One region of the Planococcus sp. SE5232 genome, then DNA from elsewhere that is predicted to be linked to it. Evidence: riboswitches for the same ligand, from Rfam matches in the RefSeq annotation. Region 1 holds a riboswitch; each other region holds the start of a gene.
What was found. A riboswitch is a leader RNA that binds a small molecule or an ion and turns the genes downstream of it on or off. The one in region 1 is predicted to bind thiamine pyrophosphate.
Positions count from the first base shown of each region.

Region 2: another riboswitch for thiamine pyrophosphate. It lies ahead of ACRC6Q_RS08305 (YkoF family thiamine/hydroxymethylpyrimidine-binding protein); the one in region 1 lies ahead of tenA (thiaminase II).
Region 3: another riboswitch for thiamine pyrophosphate. It lies ahead of thiT (energy-coupled thiamine transporter ThiT); the one in region 1 lies ahead of tenA (thiaminase II).
Region 4: another riboswitch for thiamine pyrophosphate. It lies ahead of tenI (thiazole tautomerase TenI); the one in region 1 lies ahead of tenA (thiaminase II).

Region 1 is NZ_JBOGCP010000001.1:462,201-466,960, forward strand. Features, by position in the region: gene ACRC6Q_RS02150 (carbohydrate ABC transporter permease) at 1-551, opposite strand, end outside; gene ACRC6Q_RS02155 (ABC transporter substrate-binding protein) at 568-1,830, opposite strand; gene ACRC6Q_RS02160 (TOBE domain-containing protein) at 1,812-2,165, shown strand; TPP riboswitch at 2,188-2,291, shown strand; gene tenA (thiaminase II) at 2,375-3,058, shown strand; gene thiM (hydroxyethylthiazole kinase) at 3,060-3,830, shown strand; gene thiD (bifunctional hydroxymethylpyrimidine kinase/phosphomethylpyrimidine kinase) at 3,842-4,687, shown strand; gene thiE (thiamine phosphate synthase) at 4,707-4,760, shown strand, end outside.
Region 2 is NZ_JBOGCP010000001.1:1,734,098-1,738,857, forward strand. Features, by position in the region: gene ACRC6Q_RS08295 (ABC transporter ATP-binding protein) at 1-867, opposite strand, end outside; gene ACRC6Q_RS08300 (ECF transporter S component) at 860-1,441, opposite strand; gene ACRC6Q_RS08305 (YkoF family thiamine/hydroxymethylpyrimidine-binding protein) at 1,443-2,033, opposite strand; TPP riboswitch at 2,122-2,227, opposite strand; partial or broken gene ACRC6Q_RS08310 (DUF4386 domain-containing protein) at 3,914-4,429, shown strand; gene ACRC6Q_RS08315 (NAD(P)-dependent alcohol dehydrogenase) at 4,593-4,760, shown strand, end outside.
Region 3 is NZ_JBOGCP010000007.1:44,246-49,005, forward strand. Features, by position in the region: gene ACRC6Q_RS17980 (tryptophan-rich sensory protein) at 1-380, shown strand, start outside; gene map (type I methionyl aminopeptidase) at 502-1,254, opposite strand; gene thiT (energy-coupled thiamine transporter ThiT) at 1,390-1,965, opposite strand; TPP riboswitch at 2,064-2,161, opposite strand; gene ACRC6Q_RS17995 (M20 family metallopeptidase) at 2,309-3,382, shown strand; gene ACRC6Q_RS18000 (hypothetical protein) at 3,449-3,595, shown strand; gene ACRC6Q_RS18005 (SGNH/GDSL hydrolase family protein) at 3,867-4,760, opposite strand, start outside.
Region 4 is NZ_JBOGCP010000002.1:142,864-147,623, reverse strand. Features, by position in the region: partial or broken gene ACRC6Q_RS09575 (RraA family protein) at 1-78, opposite strand, end outside; gene ACRC6Q_RS09570 (DUF5996 family protein) at 366-1,316, shown strand; gene ACRC6Q_RS09565 (hypothetical protein) at 1,520-1,795, shown strand; TPP riboswitch at 1,939-2,039, shown strand; gene tenI (thiazole tautomerase TenI) at 2,153-2,758, shown strand; gene thiO (glycine oxidase ThiO) at 2,793-3,917, shown strand; gene thiS (sulfur carrier protein ThiS) at 3,934-4,137, shown strand; gene ACRC6Q_RS09545 (thiazole synthase) at 4,140-4,760, shown strand, end outside.

The DNA of each region.
Region 1 (4,760 bases):
TGCATACTGGCAAGATAGAGGAGCATTGATCCGCCGACACTCCAAAGTTTCATCAAAATTAAGGATGGCTTGGTCCAATCCGGATCATACAGCCAGTTCGGACCGTCGATGCCGACCCAGCCAAGAACGAGATTGACCATCCCGGTTCCAGGTTCAAGCAATTGCATCCAAAGCAGGTAAACGCCGACACCTGACAGTACAGCGGGCAAATAATACAAGGTCCGGAAATAACGGATGCCTGGGACCTGCTGATTCAACAGCGAAGAAATGAAAATAGCGCCTATTGTTGTCAAAGGGACGGAAAACGCAACGTAATAAATTGTATTCCAAAGGGAAGTCCGAAAAAGACCATCTTCCGTGATGAGCGATTGGTAGTTTTCCACTCCGGTGAAATTCATCTGTGATGTAATATTATAGTCTGTGAAGCTTCCTGCTAAAGAAAACAATAAAGGCCCGGCAGTGAAAGCGAAGAATCCGACAATAAACGGCAAAATGAAAATATAGCCGTATATGCTTTCCTTACGCCTCATGGTCAATTTTCTTTTTCCCATGGGATTTCCTCCTAGCTCACTGGTTTTCCTCGATTAAATTTTTCACATCCTCTTCCGCTTGTGCAAGTGCTTCTTCGGCTGTCTTTTGGCCCAAGAAGAATTCATCGACTTGCGGATTGATGTAATTGTAGAACCCTGGTGCTTCCACAGGAGCTGGTGTGAGCAAAGTATCTTCCATGCTTTCAACTGCAATCTGATAGACCATCTGGCCTTCTTCCGTTAACTCATCGGATTCTGAAGCTGCTTCTGCCGCTTCGATATTAGCAATATTATCAAAGTTTTCCACTGCCCAGTATGTCTGTGCTTCTTTACCTGTCAGATATTCGATAAACTCCCATGCGGCTTCCGGATCGCTTGATCCTTCAGGAATTTCAGCTACGAAACCGCCGCCCCAACTCGTGTGGCCGCTGCCCGGTTCGTATTCAGGAAGCTGCACTACACCGAAATTCAGGTCTTCCGCATATTCGCTGATTTGCTGGTAGAAAGTCGGCTGTTGCACGATCATAGCCAAATCACCGCTGAAGAAAGGATTTCCCTGCTGACTGTCGATTTGAGCCTGGTATGAATTGACGACATCTTCCCCGATTCTTTCTCTCCAAGATTTCAGCCAGTTCAAAACTTCAACATTTCTTTCTGTATTGATGTTGACTGTATCTGTATTATTGTCTTCACCGAAATAGTTTTGGCCGTTGGCATTCAGCAGCCAGACATCGTAACCGACTCCCCAAAGAGGATAGAAGCCGAGGCGGTCATACTCCCCATTCTCCTTTACATCCAGCTTAGTTGCGTATTCTTCCAGTTCTGCCCATGTTTCCGGTGGATCTTCCGGATCCAGACCGACTTCTTCAAAGGCGTCTTTGTTATAGAAGAGGACGCGCGTATCAGTATTGAAAGGGATGCCGTAAGAATCGCCTTCATAGAGCGTAGCCTCCCAAAGTTCAGGATAGAATTTTTCTGAGAAATCTTCATCGATGAATTCTGAAAGGTTCATGGCCTGATTTTCCTTGCCGCGGATTGCAGTAGCGTTGATGTCATTGATTACGACATCAGGAGGATTGCCCGCTGCAATGGCAGCCAGCTCTTTGGTCCAGATGTCTCCCCAAGGGCTGTACGTATGTCTGACTTCGATTTCATCCTGGGATTCATTGAAGTCAGCGACGATTTTGTCAATGATGGGGCGTCTGAGTTCCGAACCCCAGAAAGGCGATGAACTTTTTTGAAGGAAGAATTGATAAAGGTACCTATTTGATGGGGGATAAAGTGATTGATATTCCCTCATCTGTAATGACGATGCTGAGAAATGAAGGGTATGATGGCAAGGCGGTGACTTTAGGCATCCGGCCGGAACATATTCATGTCAATAACGAAGATTTGTCGGGTTTCCCAGCAAGTGAATTCGAAGCGACCATTACAGTTTCTGAATTGACAGGGGCTGAAACCATCCTCTATGCCGTATATGCGGATCAGGAATTCATCGCACGCATTGATGCTTCTACCACAATTGAAGCGGGTGATACGGCAACGCTTGCTTTTGATATGAGCCACGTACACTTTTTTGATGAGGAAACGGGAAATCGCATAAAAGCTGTAGAATTTTCTGAAACTATGATATAGTGATTTCGAAAACACAACTAAAAAACACCACTAGGGGAGCCGGATATCGGCTGAGACGGGCATAAGCCTGGACCCTTTGAACCTGATCTGGATCATACCAGCGGAGGGAAGTGGCGGCCGTCTGCTATTTCCATTATCGACTGCATACGCCGCTTCCCTTTACTGGGAAGCGGTGTTTTTTGTTTTGTGGAAGAAAAGGAGATGGAGAAATGGCATTTTGCAAAGAAGTAAGAAAAGAATGCGACACCCTGTGGCAAGCTAGTTTTGATCACCCATTTGTGAAAGGAATCGAAGACGGGACGTTGCCGATTGATAGATTTCGCTTTTATGTAATGCAGGATGCCTATTATTTGACGCATTTTGCGAAAGTGCAGGCTATTGGCGCATCCAAAGCTGCAGATCTGGAAACCACTCAGCGTTTTGCCATCCATTCTGCACATACCTGCAGTGCTGAGCTGGCGCTTCATGAATCGTTCATGGAAATTCTCGAAGTCACTGAAGAAGAGTGGACTGTTTTTGAACCTTCTCCGACCGCTTACGCCTATGTATCGCATATGTACCGCTCATCCGAAGGCGATTTAGCGGATGTGCTGGCGTCCATTTTACCTTGCTACTGGCTTTATTACGAAATTGGAGAGCGGTTGAAAAATGCGGAACCCGATCATCCGATCTACAACCGGTGGATCGCAACTTATGGTTCCGAGGAGTTTGGGGCATTAGTCAACGAACAGATTGCCCGTATGGACAGGCTGGCAGAAGGGCTGCCGGAAACGCGCCGGCAGGAGTTGAAAAACCGTTTCCGGAAGAGCAGCTATTATGAATGGAATTTCTGGGATCAGGCTTGGAAAAAAGAATCCTGGTCCGTAGATTCCATCGACAAAGTAGGTGTCTAATATGCTCCAGCAGATAAGAAGTGAAAATCCGCTTGTCCATTGCATCACCAATCATGTTGTTTCCAATTTTCAAGCCAATGGGCTGCTGGCGATCGGTGCATCCCCGATCATGGGAGAAGCACCTGAAGAAGCGGCAGAACTTGCTGCAATGTCGAAGGCGTTGTCGTTGAATATCGGAACTTTACATGCACAATCTTTGAAAAGTATGCTGATTGCCGGAGTATCGGCCAATCGGCTGGGAATACCTGTGGTCCTGGATCCTGTCGGCGTAGGAGCCAGTAACTTTCGAAAGCAGGCGGTCCGCGAAATTCTGGACACAGTTGACGTCAGCGTCCTTCGGTGCAACGCAGGAGAGCTTGCAGCTATAGCCGGGAAACAGTGGCAGTCAAAAGGTGTTGATGCCGGAGAAGGGCTCCTGGACGTCAGAGAACTTGCCGTCTCCACTGCTCAGAAATTAGGGTTGGTAGTCGCAGTCACTGGAAAAACGGATATTGTCACAGACGGAAAAAGTGTAACGGAAATTTCTTTTGGTGATCCGATCATGGCTTCGATTACGGGAACGGGCTGTTTGCTCAGCAGTATTGTGGCTGCAGCCTTGGCAGTCCAACCAGAGGATCCTTTAAAGACTGTCGGCAATGCGCTGCACTTTTATGCGATTGCTGGACAGAAGGCCGCGAAGTCTGCAGTTCTTCCAGGGGATTTTCAAGTCGCTTTCCTCAATCAACTTGCCAGGCTGACGGACAGTGAAGTGAAAGAACATGTCTATTTATAGGAGGAAATACTATGAGTAAAATTCCACAAACGTTGACGATAGCCGGATCGGATTCTGGAGGAGGCGCCGGGATCCAGGCGGACCTGAAAACATTTCAGGAGCTCGGTGTCTATGGCACATCTGTAATCACGGCCGTGACGGCTCAGAATACGACGGGAGTCACAGACATCTACCCAATGTCGTCTCAGGCTGTAAAGACGCAATTGAAGGCAGTGGGAAGTGATTTCGAGATTGCGGCTGTGAAAACGGGCATGCTGTTCAATCCGGAAATCATTAAGGAAACTGCTGCGGCCGTTCGAGAGTATGGGTGGGGAAATCTGATAGTAGACCCGGTGATGATTGCGAAGGGCGGTGCCAATTTGTTGCAGCAGGAGGCAGTGGAAGCGCTTAAAGTCCACTTGCTGCCGCTGGCTTTGCTGGTAACGCCGAACATCCCGGAGGCAGAAGCGCTGACAGGCATCGCAATCACAGATTCCTTCAGCCGCCGGCGGGCTGCTGAAAAGATTTTATCGCTGGGAGCAGAGGCTGTCGTCATCAAAGGCGGACATGGGAGCGACCCTGAATATGCAGAGGATTACTTATTGCAGGATAACGGAGAATCGCTGTTGTACCGCTCAACCCGGGTTGCAACGGATCAGACACATGGGACAGGCTGCACCTTTGCAGCGGCCGTGACCGCACAGTTGGCCAAAGGACAGGAACTGCAGGATGCTGTCCATACGGCAAAGCAATTCATCCAGGCTGCGCTCAGTGAACCGTTGAATATCGGTTCGGGGCATGGACCAACCAATCATGCCGCGTATAAAGCAAGACTTGAAAAAAACAGGGAGGTGGCGAACATTGAAGTTTTCCGATAAACCGGCCATCTATTTTATAATGGGCTCCCGAAATTCGGGAAAAAGAAATCCGGTGGAAGTATTGGAGGCGGCT
Region 2 (4,760 bases), 1.3 Mb from region 1:
GCCGCTGCCATTCGGTCCGGCGATGACCACAACTTCGCCTCGGTGGGCGGAAAACGTTGATGGAGAGAGCAGTTGCTTATTCTTGATTGTTACTGAGAGTTCTGCAGCATGTAACGCAGTTTCCGGTTGGACTGCGGGTTGCCGTACAGGAAACAGAACCGACGGCCGTGTTGTGAATTTCTGATCGGCGACGATATTTCCGTCACCGCCCATTTGAATTTCACGTCCGAAAAACGAACCCCAGCTGTCCAGCCGGTGTTCGACTGCAACGATGGTCAAATTGGCTTGTTGCTGCAGCTGTTCGAGCCACTGGACGAATTGTTTGGCGGTATACGGATCTAGGTGAGACAACGGCTCATCAAGCAATAGAACCTCGGGATCCATGATCAGCGCACAAGCAGTAGCGACGCGCTGTTTCATCCCTCCGGACAAGGATTGGATAATAGTATGCCGCAGGTGCGTCAATTGGGTCAGCTCCAAAACTGCCTGGATGCGCGGGTCCATTTCATCATATGATGTCTGCAGATTTTCCAGCGTGAATGCAAGCTCTTCTTCCACGGTCGGCATGCAGAACTGTGAATCCGGATCCTGGAAAACAGTTGCCACGCGGTGATTGATTTCCCCGGCGGCATAGTCAGCTGCAGGCTTTCCGAACAATAAAATCTCACCATCGACCAGACCGTCGCAGTTCTCCGGATATAAACGATTCAGCAAATACAACAAGGTACTTTTTCCGCAGCCGCTTGGGCCGGTTAAGACCAGCCGCTCGCCCCGGTAGACCGAAAAGGTTATGCCGGTCAAGGTCTTCGCTTCATCTTCCGGAAAGCGGAACGATAGACCATTTAAAGAGAAGATTTCATCAGGCATTAATATCACCTTTTTTCGCACGTGCAATTGCATAGCCACGCAGGGAACCGGTCGCAAGTAAAGCATCTCCGATATACTTGCCGCCGATTCCTGCGATGATGGCGCCGCTGAGGACTCGGATAGTGAACATCAACGCGACAAAAGAAGGATCGAGTGCTGCATAGCCCGAGATGAAATATCCGTAGACGAAGCTGAAGACGGCTGAACCGATGCCGGCAAGCATCAGCACCAGGATGTTGAAATGCTTATAGCCGGTCAATGCGAACGCGGCTTCAGCACCGAGCCCTTGAATGACGCCGGAAAGAATCAGGCGGGGGCCCATGGCATTGCCGATCAATACTTCGATTGCAGCGGCCATCGTTTCGGACATAAAGGCAGCGCCCGGTTTGCGGATGATGTACATGCAGATGATCGATACGATGAACCAGATGCCGAACATCCATTCATAGGCGAGAGGGCCGATGACTGCAGCCCATATGTTGGCTGCATGGACAAACAGCAAGTAGATGATACCGAAAACGACCGCAAACAGGGACATCAACACCACTTCTTTTAATTTCCACGATTTCAGCATCTTACGCACCTCCGTGGGACGGGCTGTTGATGCTCATCGATACCGTCATCACCAAGTGGCGGTGTTCTTCGGAACGCGCATTGGTGAATGCTTCTTCGTAAAAGGCGAAGACGTCATGGATATCGCCATGGATGCCGCTTGCGTAATGCATTGAGTCGTTGAAGACGCCCTGCTTTTTAGCGCGGTCCACTTCCCGGTAGATGACCGCCATGTAATCCGGATTGTTCATCGGGTACAGCGCAAACTGGGAAGAGACGTATTGCTTCGTGTCGTCGGTGTTCAACAGCACATCGTCTTTTTCCAAATAGACGTCCCCGGATGAATCGCCGGGGCAGCCGATCGAGAAGGTGCCGGACAATGCGACGTGCTCTCCGGTTTTTGCAGTATGCAACGCCAGTGCTTTCGCGACGTTGAAGACGTGATTCTGTTTGCCGCGAATGACGGTTGAGACGTCATCGGTGTGCATCCAGACGTTCGACGTGTCCGTTTCGTTCAAGGCTCCTTTGATGACTTTGATGAAACCGCCGGTCATCGGATGCAGCGAGAAGCGAAATCCGACTATCGGGCTGGTCCCGCATTGCAATGGTTCCATATCGACATTCCTCCTAAAAATTTGCACAAAAAAGGCTGCATCCGCGAAGATGCAGCCATAATCTACAAATAATCAAAAGGAATTATTTCAGAAATACGCCACACTTCCTCACGCAGGTATTATCCTGATCGAGTCTTAAGGGATCGAAGCTTGCGCTTGCATCTCAGCCATAATGGGCACCCCTAGTGCAGTAAACGGTATGCGGTTTTTGTGTTCGGGTTGTTCCCGATGGGTTTAGTGTAGAGGAAGTGGTAGGAGATGTAAAGAGGAAGATTGGAAAGATGTGCGAAGTGGCAGTTTGGATTGATGTGCTGGAATCGTATCGGTCGCTTTGGATAGGGCAAAGACGATTGCTCCTGCGCAAGCTCGTCGCCAATGAGGCCCCAGGAACGCCTGGCTCCTCATTGGCTCAAGCACTAAGTTGAAAAAGAGAATTCGTCTTATTGCTCCGCCGAGCCTTGAGACGCGCCGGTGCTTAGTAAGTTGATGGGAGAATATATACACATATAGCGCCCAATGAAATATATTTGTGACTTTCACCGTTATTTTTCACATAATATCTCCGTCCCTCATTTTAATCAGCTTCTCTAAATTCTTCTGCAACAAAAGCGGTAGACCTTCCAAACTGAACGTCATTTTGTAACGCCAGATCGATTCCTTCCACTGCCGCTTTCGAATGCGTCCACAATCCTCTTCTGTCATCCAGGATTGAACCTGCAGAACCAAATCGGCAATAAACGTTCCTATGCTATCTTTGTTTTGCATTGTATCGAGTAATGGGATATCCAGTACGACAATATCTGTTTCAACAATTGATAGTTTGCTCGTTCAAAATTCTTTCCACTTTGCTTGTCCAGATAGATATCCCGTTATTTATTGATGCCCATTTTTTGCATGGCTTCTTTTGGCGGCTTCATTTTGATTTTGCTGCTTACACGTATGCAACCAAATTTAAGATGTTCCATAGTTTACCTTTAAAATACCCATTTCCCTTAAATATGCCTGGAAAACGTTCGTAAAAATACATGTAAATTCGCGAACATTCGTAAAGTGTTTTAACATGTTTACGAACACCGTTTTAGGTCATTTTCAGCTGTTTTCAATGCGTTCGTAAAAGTTTACTTTTACGACCGGATTGAAATGAAGGAAGTCCTGGTGTTGATGCTATGTAAAGAAAATTATTAGCAAAGCTAAAAGAGTTTCTTTTTTACATTGGCGTTGAATTAAATCGCTGTTTGAAAAAAAGAAAGGTATTTGGAATTGTTAACAATTGATTAGAGGTCTAGGGTTGAAATGAAAAAATGTGAAAATTCTTAATTTTGTGTTTTAATATCATTAGTAGTCTCGATAAGAGTATAATTCCTAATATCATCTTTCGGAAAGTATAAAAGAGTCGTGAAATGTATTTTACTGTTTTAGCCGCATTTTTAAAAAAGGAAGAACGAGAAGTGAAGAGGTAGCAGGAGTTTATGAGCTAAACGTTATATTTCTCCTCAACTACATAGGAAAGAACAATCTTTCTTAAGAACTCAAAATACAACAGTAGTTATTACTACAGTAGTTATTACTACTTGATTACTCTAAGCTAAGGCCTGGGGACGACTCATTCAAAGAAATTAGGAGAGTGCGTAAAGCATACAATAATGTAGGAACTTATACTCGAAATGTAGTTGAGAAGAAGGATTGATTTTATACTAGTAGGAATTTACATACGATGTTTTCAAAAATAGCATCATAAGTCTGGAAAACTCTTATGATTTTATTATTTTATTCATTTTGTGAAGTCGAAACGAAGAGTTAAAGAGATTAAAATGAAGAGCGTTAGGCCAGAAAAATCATAACTTTATTATGCGCGAATTACAGGGTTCAGTTTGCTGCTGATGGCAATCATCGCCCTCTTCGCTAATTTTTTTGTGTTTGAAAGCCTGGTCGTACCTGAAAATGCAGCAGCAACCGTGGAGAACCTTCTTACCGATGACTTGTTGTTCCGTTTTGGCATTGCGGATTTCATTATCGTGCTTCTTCTGAATGTCGTTGTGTCCTGGTCACTTTACATTCTATTAAGACAAGTAAATAAAAACTTTTCGTTGCTGGCAGCTGGATTCAGATTGGTTTTTACAGCCATTTTTGCAGCAGCCATGTTCAATTTTTTAAGCGTTTTACAATTGATAGGAGGAGAAATGTAGTTGGGGGTGATGGAAACAAGCCAATTGCAAGCTCAGGTTATGTTGCTGATTGATGCCTTTAATAATGGGTGGCTAATTGGCCTCGTTTTCTTTGGCTTTCAGTTGCTTTTTATTGGTTATTTGGTTTTCAAATCAGATTTCATGCCTAAAACTATTGGAGTTTTGGTAATGCTTGCGGGGCTTGGTTATCTGATTGATAACTTTGCATAGGTTTTGCTTTCCAATTACAGCGATTATGCGACCCTTTTTTTATTGATCGTAGCGATCCCCGGGAGATAGGAGAATTGGCGTTGGCTATATGGTTGTTGGTTAAAGGTAAGAAAATACCTGAAATGATACCCGTGAAACCAAGTATTGAAGGGAGTGTTTCTTTATGAAAGCCAGTGTTCACAAAACCTACGGACCTCCAGAAGTTATGGAACTTAGGGAAGTGGAAAAGCCCGTCCCTAAAAATGACGAAGTTCTGATAAAGGTTCATGCAACTACTGCAACTTCCGGAGACTGCAAAGTCCGGAGGGCAGATCCGTTTGCTGTCAGGTTT
Region 3 (4,760 bases), on a different contig from region 1:
CCCTTTATCTGCAATACAGCAATTCAGAAAGAAAGATTACTGAACGGCTGCCGATTTCAATCAACATGGGTTGGATCAGTGTCGCAACCATCGCCAATATCAGTTTTGTCCTGACGTACTATAATTGGAGTGGCTGGGGACTCAGTGACCAGCTATGGACGGTGATCATGCTGACGGTCGCCACGGCACTTGCTTTGCACATCCGTTTCCATCATGCGGATATCCCCTTTGCTTTGGTCTTCATTTGGGCGTTCATCGGAATTGCCGTAAAGCATGGGACAGATGAAATGCTGGTGACAACGGCCGCCCTTTTCCTGAGCGGCGTCATTTTGACCGGTATTCTGCTAATTAAAAAAAGAACTGCCCCAGCAGTTCAGTAAAACTGTGGGCAACCCGATTCTAAAGGGTGTCCACAGTTTTTCGTTTCCAGACTTTGATAATAAATCGAAAAACAAAAGGGATCCGGCATTTGCTCCGGATCCCTTGATTTTTTTACAATTCTTATTTATCCATTTTGGTCAGCAGGATCGGCTCGCCTTTTGTAACGAGCACAGTATGCTCGATTTGCGCCACCAATGACTGATCCGGTGTGATGAATGTCCAGCCATCGCCTGATTCCACAATGTGCTCGGCCTTTTGCGAGATAAACGGCTCTACAGCCAGCACCATGCCTTCTTTCAGGATGGTCGTCTCCCACGCATCGTAATAATTCAGGATGTGCTGTGGAGCTTCATGCAGCGATTTGCCGATGCCATGGCCGGTCAAATTCTTGATAACGAACAAGCCCTGCTCTTTCGCCTCACGTTCCACTGCTTTACCAATTTGGTTAAGCTTTGCACCGGCTTTGACTTTTGTCATCGCGCGATCGAAAGCTGAAGCTGCAGCTTCACAGATTTTTTCCTTGTCCGCATGCCCTTCGCCTACAACAAAGGAAATGCCGGTATCGGAGAAGAATCCTTCGTATGAGCCAGAAACGTCGATATTGACGATATCGCCGTCTTGGATCACGCGGTCACCCGGAATTCCGTGTGCCACTTCTTCGTTGACACTGATGCAGGTGAATCCAGGAAAATCATACTCTGATTTAGGTCCGGAAACGCCGCCCAGCTCTTCGAACAATTTGCCGCCCAATTCGTCAATTTCCTTCGTAGTGACTCCAGCTTTAGTAGCCGCCTTCATCGCTTCACGAATTTCAGCCACCATTTGGCCGGCTTTTTTCAACATTTCAATATCTTTTTCATTAGTTGCTATCATCAATGACCCTTCTTTCAAGCTTTTCTATTCAAGAATTATACCACAAAATTAAATCAGGGGCTCCTGACCCGTTTCAATAAATCCGGGAAAATCGACATAAAAAAAGAAGGCTGTCCGAGGACAGCCTTCCATATTTCAAGCTTCAGCATCCACCAGTCTCGGAGCTGCTGCAAAAAGCGCAGCACAGACAAAGGCGGCAAGCAAAAATACCGGGATCATATACGTTGCATTATAAATCACCGAGTAAATGACCACATTGCCTTCAGCAAACATGCCGAAGAACAGGATGCCGGTAATGACATGGACGAGGTAGCGCAGCGCAGAAGCAAGTAACACACCGGCAACAACAGCCGTCAGCATCTTCCCTGTTTGCTTGGCATGTGCATGCTGCAGATACTTCCCACGCATGACACCCGCCAGCCCCACGACTCCGTAGGCGAGAAGATAATCCAATATGACCTGCATGACGACGAATCCGAAAGACAAGGGCGCCACAGAGATAAACCCTGAGACAATCTGCAGCAGCCCGACCAGGAATCCTGTCAGCACTCCGGCACCGACGCCTCTTCTGAAAGCGATCAATACAATTGGAATCATCACCAGGCTGACTGAACCCCCCTGTGGCATCCGGAAAGAAACGAAATCCAACACAAATCCAAGAGCTGCGAAAATGGCAATTTCCATCATCAACAATACTTTTTTATTTCTCATGACTTCCTCCTTTAATGTGTTATGCACATCACCAGAAGGGCCGTGAATAAAACCATATTAAAAACGGCGACAGGACAGAGCCTGTCGCCGTTGTAAGGGCCGGTTTCCATCCACATCCCTGCGCAAGTGTTAACTTACAGGTTCAAAGGGTAAGAACAAATGTTCACTCTCAGCAAAAGCTCCCCTTGTGGTGTATACAGATATTTAGCATTCACCTGTATTGTACACAAGGGTTTCATTTTGTGCAAGGCTGTTTTAAGATAGCCTGATAGGGTAAAGAATTACATGATGAAGATAGTTGAAAGGTGGTGAAGGCAGCCGGGATTCTGGGCTTGCCGAAAATATGATTGAATTGTTGAAGGAACTGATTAAAATTCAAAGCGATACTAAAGATGGAGCCAATGAAGCTCTTCTTTTTTGTGCAGATTGGCTGAAATCCAAAGGAGAAACCGTTACTGTCCATGACAATAAAGGTTATCTGATGCTGACTGCCGCTAAAGGGCAAGGCACCGAGACCATCGTTTGGAATGGCCACGTCGACGTCGTTCCTGGCCATAAAGAACAGTTTGTCCCAGTCGAAGAGCAGGACCGCATCTATGGCCGCGGCGCCGCTGACATGAAAGCCGGAGTTGCCGCGATGATGCAGGCCTTTATCGAGCTGGACAGTTCCGGCCTAGAGCGCACGGTGCAGCTGCATATTGTAACGGACGAAGAGATTGGCGGCCGAAACACTTCCAAGTGGCTGGTCGAACAAGGCTTCCATGGTGACTTCGTCATTTGCGGTGAACCTACGGGATTGAAAGTTGGCCTGCAATCCAAAGGTATCCTGCGGATGGATATGACGTTCAAAGGCAAACCGGCCCACGGGAGCCGTCCTTGGGAAGGCATCAACGCCATTGAATCTGCGATGAAATTCCACATGGCTATCTCTGAGCTTCCTTTCAGAAAAGAATCAACGGAATATTACGAGCAGCCTTCCGTCAATTTGCCGATCATCAAAGCAGGAGACCGTTACAATGTGGTTCCTGAAACGTGCGAAATGTCCTATGATATCCGCTTCATGCCCGGACAGGACAAAGACGAGATCGTTCGCCAATTGGCAGACTTGGCTGAAACCTTGGATCTCGATATGGACTACAAAGCGTCAGGATCTACCCCAGCCCTGACAACAACAAAAGAAAATCCCTATATCCAGAGCCTGCAAAAGGCGATTCTGGATACTACAGATCAGGAACCTGTTTTATTCGGCCAGCATGGCGCTGCAGATACGCGTTATTATGCAGCGGTGACCGGCGGCGAAGGGGCAATAGAATTCGGTCCAAGCGGCGATGATTGGCATGGCAATGCTGAATACGTAACGATTTCAAGCGTCCATGCGTACAAGGATATCCTCTTGGCTCATGCCCAATCTGCTTAAATAGGTTTGCATTCTGCAAAATTCGGGAAAATAACAATAACTAACCCCATGAATGGAGAGATTTAAATGGCAATTGGAAGACTAGTGAAATCTGCGATAAAATACGGTCCCATCGCTTACCCGATCATCCGTAAAGTATTAAATAAAAGAAAACAAGGAAAAGCTGGACAACCAGCTTCCAAACAATCTACATCGCGTGATAAAAAACGCTAAACCAAAAAACGTTCCGGCATAAAATATGCCGGAACGTTTTTTTGAGTTTTATAAAGAATTGGAGGTCCGCAGGATGCGGATCATGTAAGCGTTGCGACAGGAAGTTGCGCTTTTAGCTTACGTTCCTCTAAATGGGCGCTTACGCTTTTCTTTGTCCAGCTCCAGCAGCCAGCCCCTCGAGTCGCTTCAGCCTTTCCAGCAATGGCTGAAGAACGCCATTACCGGCAAGGCTTCCAGCGCTTGTCGGGGCTTGACGGCTGCTTACGCTTTTCTAGATATAATAAGGCATTGCTTCGCGCAATGCAAAGTAGCCGGTTGGGCTGCTTTCAGATGGGCGCTGTGCTGTTTCTTCCGAATCATTAGCCTCTTGGTCTTGGCCATCTTGCTCTTCTTGATCCTGTGCTTCCATTATCTGCTCGAAAGACAATGGGTTCGGCGGTGGCAATTCCAAGTCCTCGACTGTCCAAGCTGCCTGGTATTCATCGAAGAACGCATTGGCCATCGCCTGGTAGCCGACTGCATTCGGATGGACGTCGGCTGCATTCGGAACTTTATCTACGGCATTTTCACCAAATGGCTTGTCTACTGATACAAAAACGGCTCCTGCCTTTTCAGCAGACTCCTGGAGAATTTGATTGAGACGGTCAAGCTGTTTGGCCGTTCCGCTCTTTTGGCTGTCACGCACATGCGGATAGGCAAAATAATAACCCATTACATAAACCGCTGCGTCCGGAGATTGCTCCGTAAGCTCAGCCAAAATCAGCTCCATGTTCTTGCGTGCATCATTGAGTGCAAAATCCGCCTGCACCTGCTGGAACGTCAGCGATCCCTGTACTGAATCATTCTGTACGAGACGCAGCAGATCATTCGCCCCTGCTGATACGGTAATCAGATTGGCGGATGCCAGTACTTCCTTTGCCTCATCGGTTTGGATGCTGTCTAACACATCAGCCGTTGTAAAACCGGGAAATGCCAGGTTTTTCGAATAGAATGCGACAGGTTGGTTGCGTGACAGCTCTTGGGCAATCAAATCTGCATAGCCCGTATCTATTTGGCGTTCGGGTGTCTGCCCAGCTGCCAACGAATCACCGATGGCTACATAAGCTGCTGGTAGTTTAATCTCTGCCTGCGCATTAGCCGATCCGCTGAACAGGAAAAGTCCGGC
Region 4 (4,760 bases), on a different contig from region 1:
ATTCAACCCTTCCATTGCATCGGAAATAGCGGTAGTGGGAATAGATTTGTATTGTTCGATAAGTGATTGATTTACCATTTTACTAAACACTCCTTCGTTTAATGGGATTCTTCAAAAATTCGGGTGCCTCTTTTTAATTAGGTAAAAGCATATCGCTAAAAGAAAGATAAGTAAAATCGAATCTGTAATGGATATCGATAAGTTGTTGTGATGTTCTGACTTGTTTCCTGTTTTCCTCGATCATTTTCTCCTGATCGATTTCTATCTAACTTGCTGCATAAATGGAGAGATCCATTTAATAAGAGTTTCTCATTGGTCCCTAGTTGGTATAGTAACTACTAATACGAATCCCGGAGGCGAGAGAAATGAAGGTTGATATTATCAGACATACCGAATGGGCAGATACCAAGTTTACGCTGCATTTGATTTCACAGATCCTGGGAAAAATAAAACTGGAAACTGCCCAGCAGGAACCACAATGGGCGCACGTCGGACTGAATGTTACACCTGATGGCTTCTCAACCGGTTTGCTGTTCCATAAGAAAGCTGTTTTTCAACTCGATCTGGACATCAGGAACAGCCAAATCCTATTCAATGTGGATGGCAACGTTCAATCTTTGGAATTGAAATCCTCCAAATCCATAAAGGATTATTTTGAAGAAATAATGGAAGCTCTGAATTCTGGCGGCATTAATGTCATGATCAATCCAAAACCGCAGGAAATGGCCTATAAAAAGAACCTGAATGAAGATAATAGCCCTCTGACATTTAATCACAAGGATGGGATGAGGGGATTGCAGCTATTCCATTTTGCGTTGCGAGAACAAATGAGATTTGCAGGTCCGCTCAGATGCCGGAAAATGAAACCGCAATTGTTTTGGGGCACCTTTGATGTGTCTTTATTGATTATCAAAGACATAATGGAACCATTTCCGGAAGACAAAATTATCGAAAAGGCGGCTTTTGATGAGCAGATGATTGAATATGGATTTTGGTTGGGAGACGACAAAGTCGATGTCCCGACATTTTTTGTATTGCCCTATCCATTCATCTATAAAGATTTAACTTACCCCAACCTGAAACCCAAATCGGCGTATTACGATAAAAAACTGAGCGAATACTTCCTTGACTTGGAAAGTGCAGTCAGGTCTGAGGATCCAAGTCAAGCTATACAAGATTTCTTCTATTCCAGTTTCGATATTTTATCCAACGAACTCCAGTGGGAAGGCATTGACCATTATTTTATTCCGTTGAAGATGAATAAGCAAAATGGTGCCGATAAATCCAATGGCACTGACAGAAACCAACAAAGATAAGGCCATTGCTTTAAGTAATTGCTATTCACGTGAAGAAGGATAAAGCTTCATTTCTTAAAGGAAGTATGACGAAATGGCCTTGTTTAAAAAACAGGGCTATTTTACTGCCGGGAAATTTGATGGTTGAAAATTCACTCTTTTTGTGTACATGACTTAACATACTTGATATACTAAATTATGGAATAAAAGAAAGGAAGTTGAAAATGAAAACTATTTGGTTGGCTTTGCTTGGGGCCGCAACTGTCCATCTTCTTTATTTTGCAGCTGTATTTTCCGTGGGCTATGTAAAAACCATCACCTACAGACCCAATATTCCAAAAGCCTGGGAAAATGCAGAAAATCTGCAAAGTACTGCAGCTTTCGGGTACGCTGTTTCCCCTATCATCTATTTTGGTACATTTTCAGCTGCAACGGTCGCTTGTATGTTGTTGTTGTGTGGGTATAAAAAACTTGCTTCAACGCCTGTCAGAACTGAATAGATATAGACAGAAAGTCTGATATAGCTATTTTTTTCTTGTTCTATTGCTGAATATTTAAAAGATTGAATACAAGATGAACTGGATTAATGGCGATGTTGATGTTACGCTTACTTTAGATTTTAGCATTTTCAAAATAACTGAATATAAAACACTGGGGGAGTCTTTTGAGACTGAGATGGAGAAATCCGGACCCTTTGAACCTGATCTAGTTGAAACTAGCGTAGGGAAGTGGTTAATGTATGTCCAATCTTTTCTGTAGATATACCCAAAACCACTCCATCGCTGGAGTGGTTTTTTTATGTTGTTATTAAACTCATTTGTTTTAACTTTCCGAAAGTCGATAAAAGGAGGCAATATATGAGAGATGGCGAGTTGCATATAATCTCAACTGATAAGCACCCCTCACAACAACTGGCAGAAATCATCAGCCGGATTCATCGTGAAGTTGATTTTATCCATCTACGTGAAAAGAGCAAAACAGCAAGAGAAGTAGTGGAATTAGTGAAGTTGTTGGTGGATAAAAATGTACCTTTATCAAAAATAATCATAAACGACCGAGTGGATATTGCCGTTGCCTCCAATGTAAAAGGTGTTCAATTGGCTTATCACTCGTTACCGGTAGATTGTGTGAAAAGAAGTTTTACACATTTAACGATTGGGTGTTCGGTGCATGCGATTGAAGAAGCTCAACTTGCCGAAAAGAAAGGGGCTGATTATGTAGTATGTGGCCATATTTATTCGACTTCATCAAAAACTGGACTGATACCGAAAGGCTTAGAACTACTGAAAAATGTTTCTGAATCAGTTTCTATTCCAGTCATTGCTATTGGTGGCATAACGCCCGGAAATACTGGGGATGTTATCAACTCTGGAGCGAGAGGGATCGCTGTAATGTCAGGAATTTTCGAAGCGAAAGATCCTTTGCTGGCTGCAAGATCCTATCGTTCCTGTTTAGCGAAATAAAGTTTTTATCTGGTACTATGAGGAGAGGATTTCTATGAACAGAACATTTGAAGCAATTGTAGTTGGGGGTGGAGTCATCGGCGGTTCAATAGCCTATAGTTTGGCGAAAAGAGGAATGGAGGTGTTGTTATTGGAAAAAGGACGCCTTGCTGGTCAAGCATCTGGTGCTGCAGCTGGGATGCTTGGTGCGCAAGCGGAATTGGAAGGAGAAGGACCGCTTTTTCTATTAGCGAAGACCAGCAGGGCGATGTTTAACGGCTTGGCCGATGAGCTGAAGATTGCGAGTGGAATTGATATTGAACTTGTCAATAAAGGGATGTTGAAGCTCGCCTTAACCGATAAAGAACAGCAGGAGCACCGTCGAATCCTGGAAGTCCACAGACAGAATAACGAACGGGCCGAATTGCTTACGGGTGATGAAGCTAGAAGAAGGGAACCGGCAATATCTAGCGAGGTGATGGGAGCCATGTATCTAGAACGAGATGGCCAAGTTGCCGCTCCTCAACTGGCATTAGGGTTTTTAAAGTCAGCTGAGGCTTTTGGTTCTGTCATTAAAGAAGATGTAGAAGTTCAGTCCTTTCACTCTTCTAAGGGCATAATGACAGGAGTCGCTACATCTGAAGGGGACTTCATGAGCGCAAATATCGTGGTGGCAGGGGGGGCATGGAGCGAAGTCTTGTTAAGTAAAATGGGTTTACCGACTATCACCCATCCTGTAAAGGGGGAATGTTTTTCTGTGCGGACAAAAACGCCGTTATTATCCAGCACGATCTTCACTTCCGGCTGCTATCTGGTGCCGAAGAAAGACGGGAGAATCATTGTAGGCGCAACCGTTATACCGAATACATTTAATCCGCAGACCACTGTAAAAGGCATTTCGTTATTGATGGAAAATGCAAAGAAGCTGGTGCCTTCTATAGAAGAAGCAGAATGGGAAGGGGCTTGGGCTGGAATACGTCCACAAACTGCGGACGGTTTGCCTTTTATGAGTGAACATCCTGACTACAGCGGCTTATTTATCGCGACAGGCCATTACAGAAATGGGATCTTGCTGTCGCCGATTACGGGAGAAGTGATGGCTGATTTGATTGAAGGAAAAACACCATCACTTGATCTCTCTTCTTTTCGTATCGAACGATTGATCAGAAGAAAAAATTGATAAGGAAGTGTTGAAAATGAAGTTGGTGGTTAACGGAGAACGGGTGGTCGTACCAAATACGGTGGAGACGGTAACTGAGCTGCTGCGACATTTTGAATTGAATCAGAAAGTGATCATTGTTGAATTGAACGCTGAAATAGTTGGGAAAGAGAAGCATGCTGAAACTCTGATTTCTTTCGGGGATAAAATTGAATTGGTGCATTTTGTAGGAGGAGGATGACTATGTTAAAAATAGGTGGTTACGAATTTTCATCAAGATTATTATTAGGCACAGGAAAGTATCCTGATTTTGATATACAAAGGAAAGCCGTGGATGTGTCAGGTACAGAAATATTGACGTTTTCAGTTCGGCGGATGAATATTTTTGAAGCAGGACAACCTAACTTCCTTGAAAATCTGGATATTACAAAATACACCTTGCTTCCAAATACAGCTGGAGCGAAGACAGCGGAAGAAGCGGTTCGGATCGCGAAACTAGCTAAGGCATCGGGCCTTTGTGACATGGTTAAAGTTGAAGTAATCGGGTGTCTAAAAACCTTGCTGCCGGATCCAGTTGAAACATTAAAAGCATCGGAAGAGCTAGTGAAAGAAGGATTTACCGTATTGCCATATACGTCGGATGATGTACTTCTGGCAAGGCGCCTTGAAGAATTAGGCTGCCACGCGATCATGCCCGGAGCATCTCCCATCGGTTCCGGCCAAGGAATCATCAATCCATTGAATCTTTCTTTCATAATTGAACAATGCCAGGTTCCAGTTATTGTGGATGCAGGAATAGGAACACCTTCAGATGCTGCCATTGCAATGGAATTGGGAGCGGCTGGGGTCTTGTTGAATACTGCG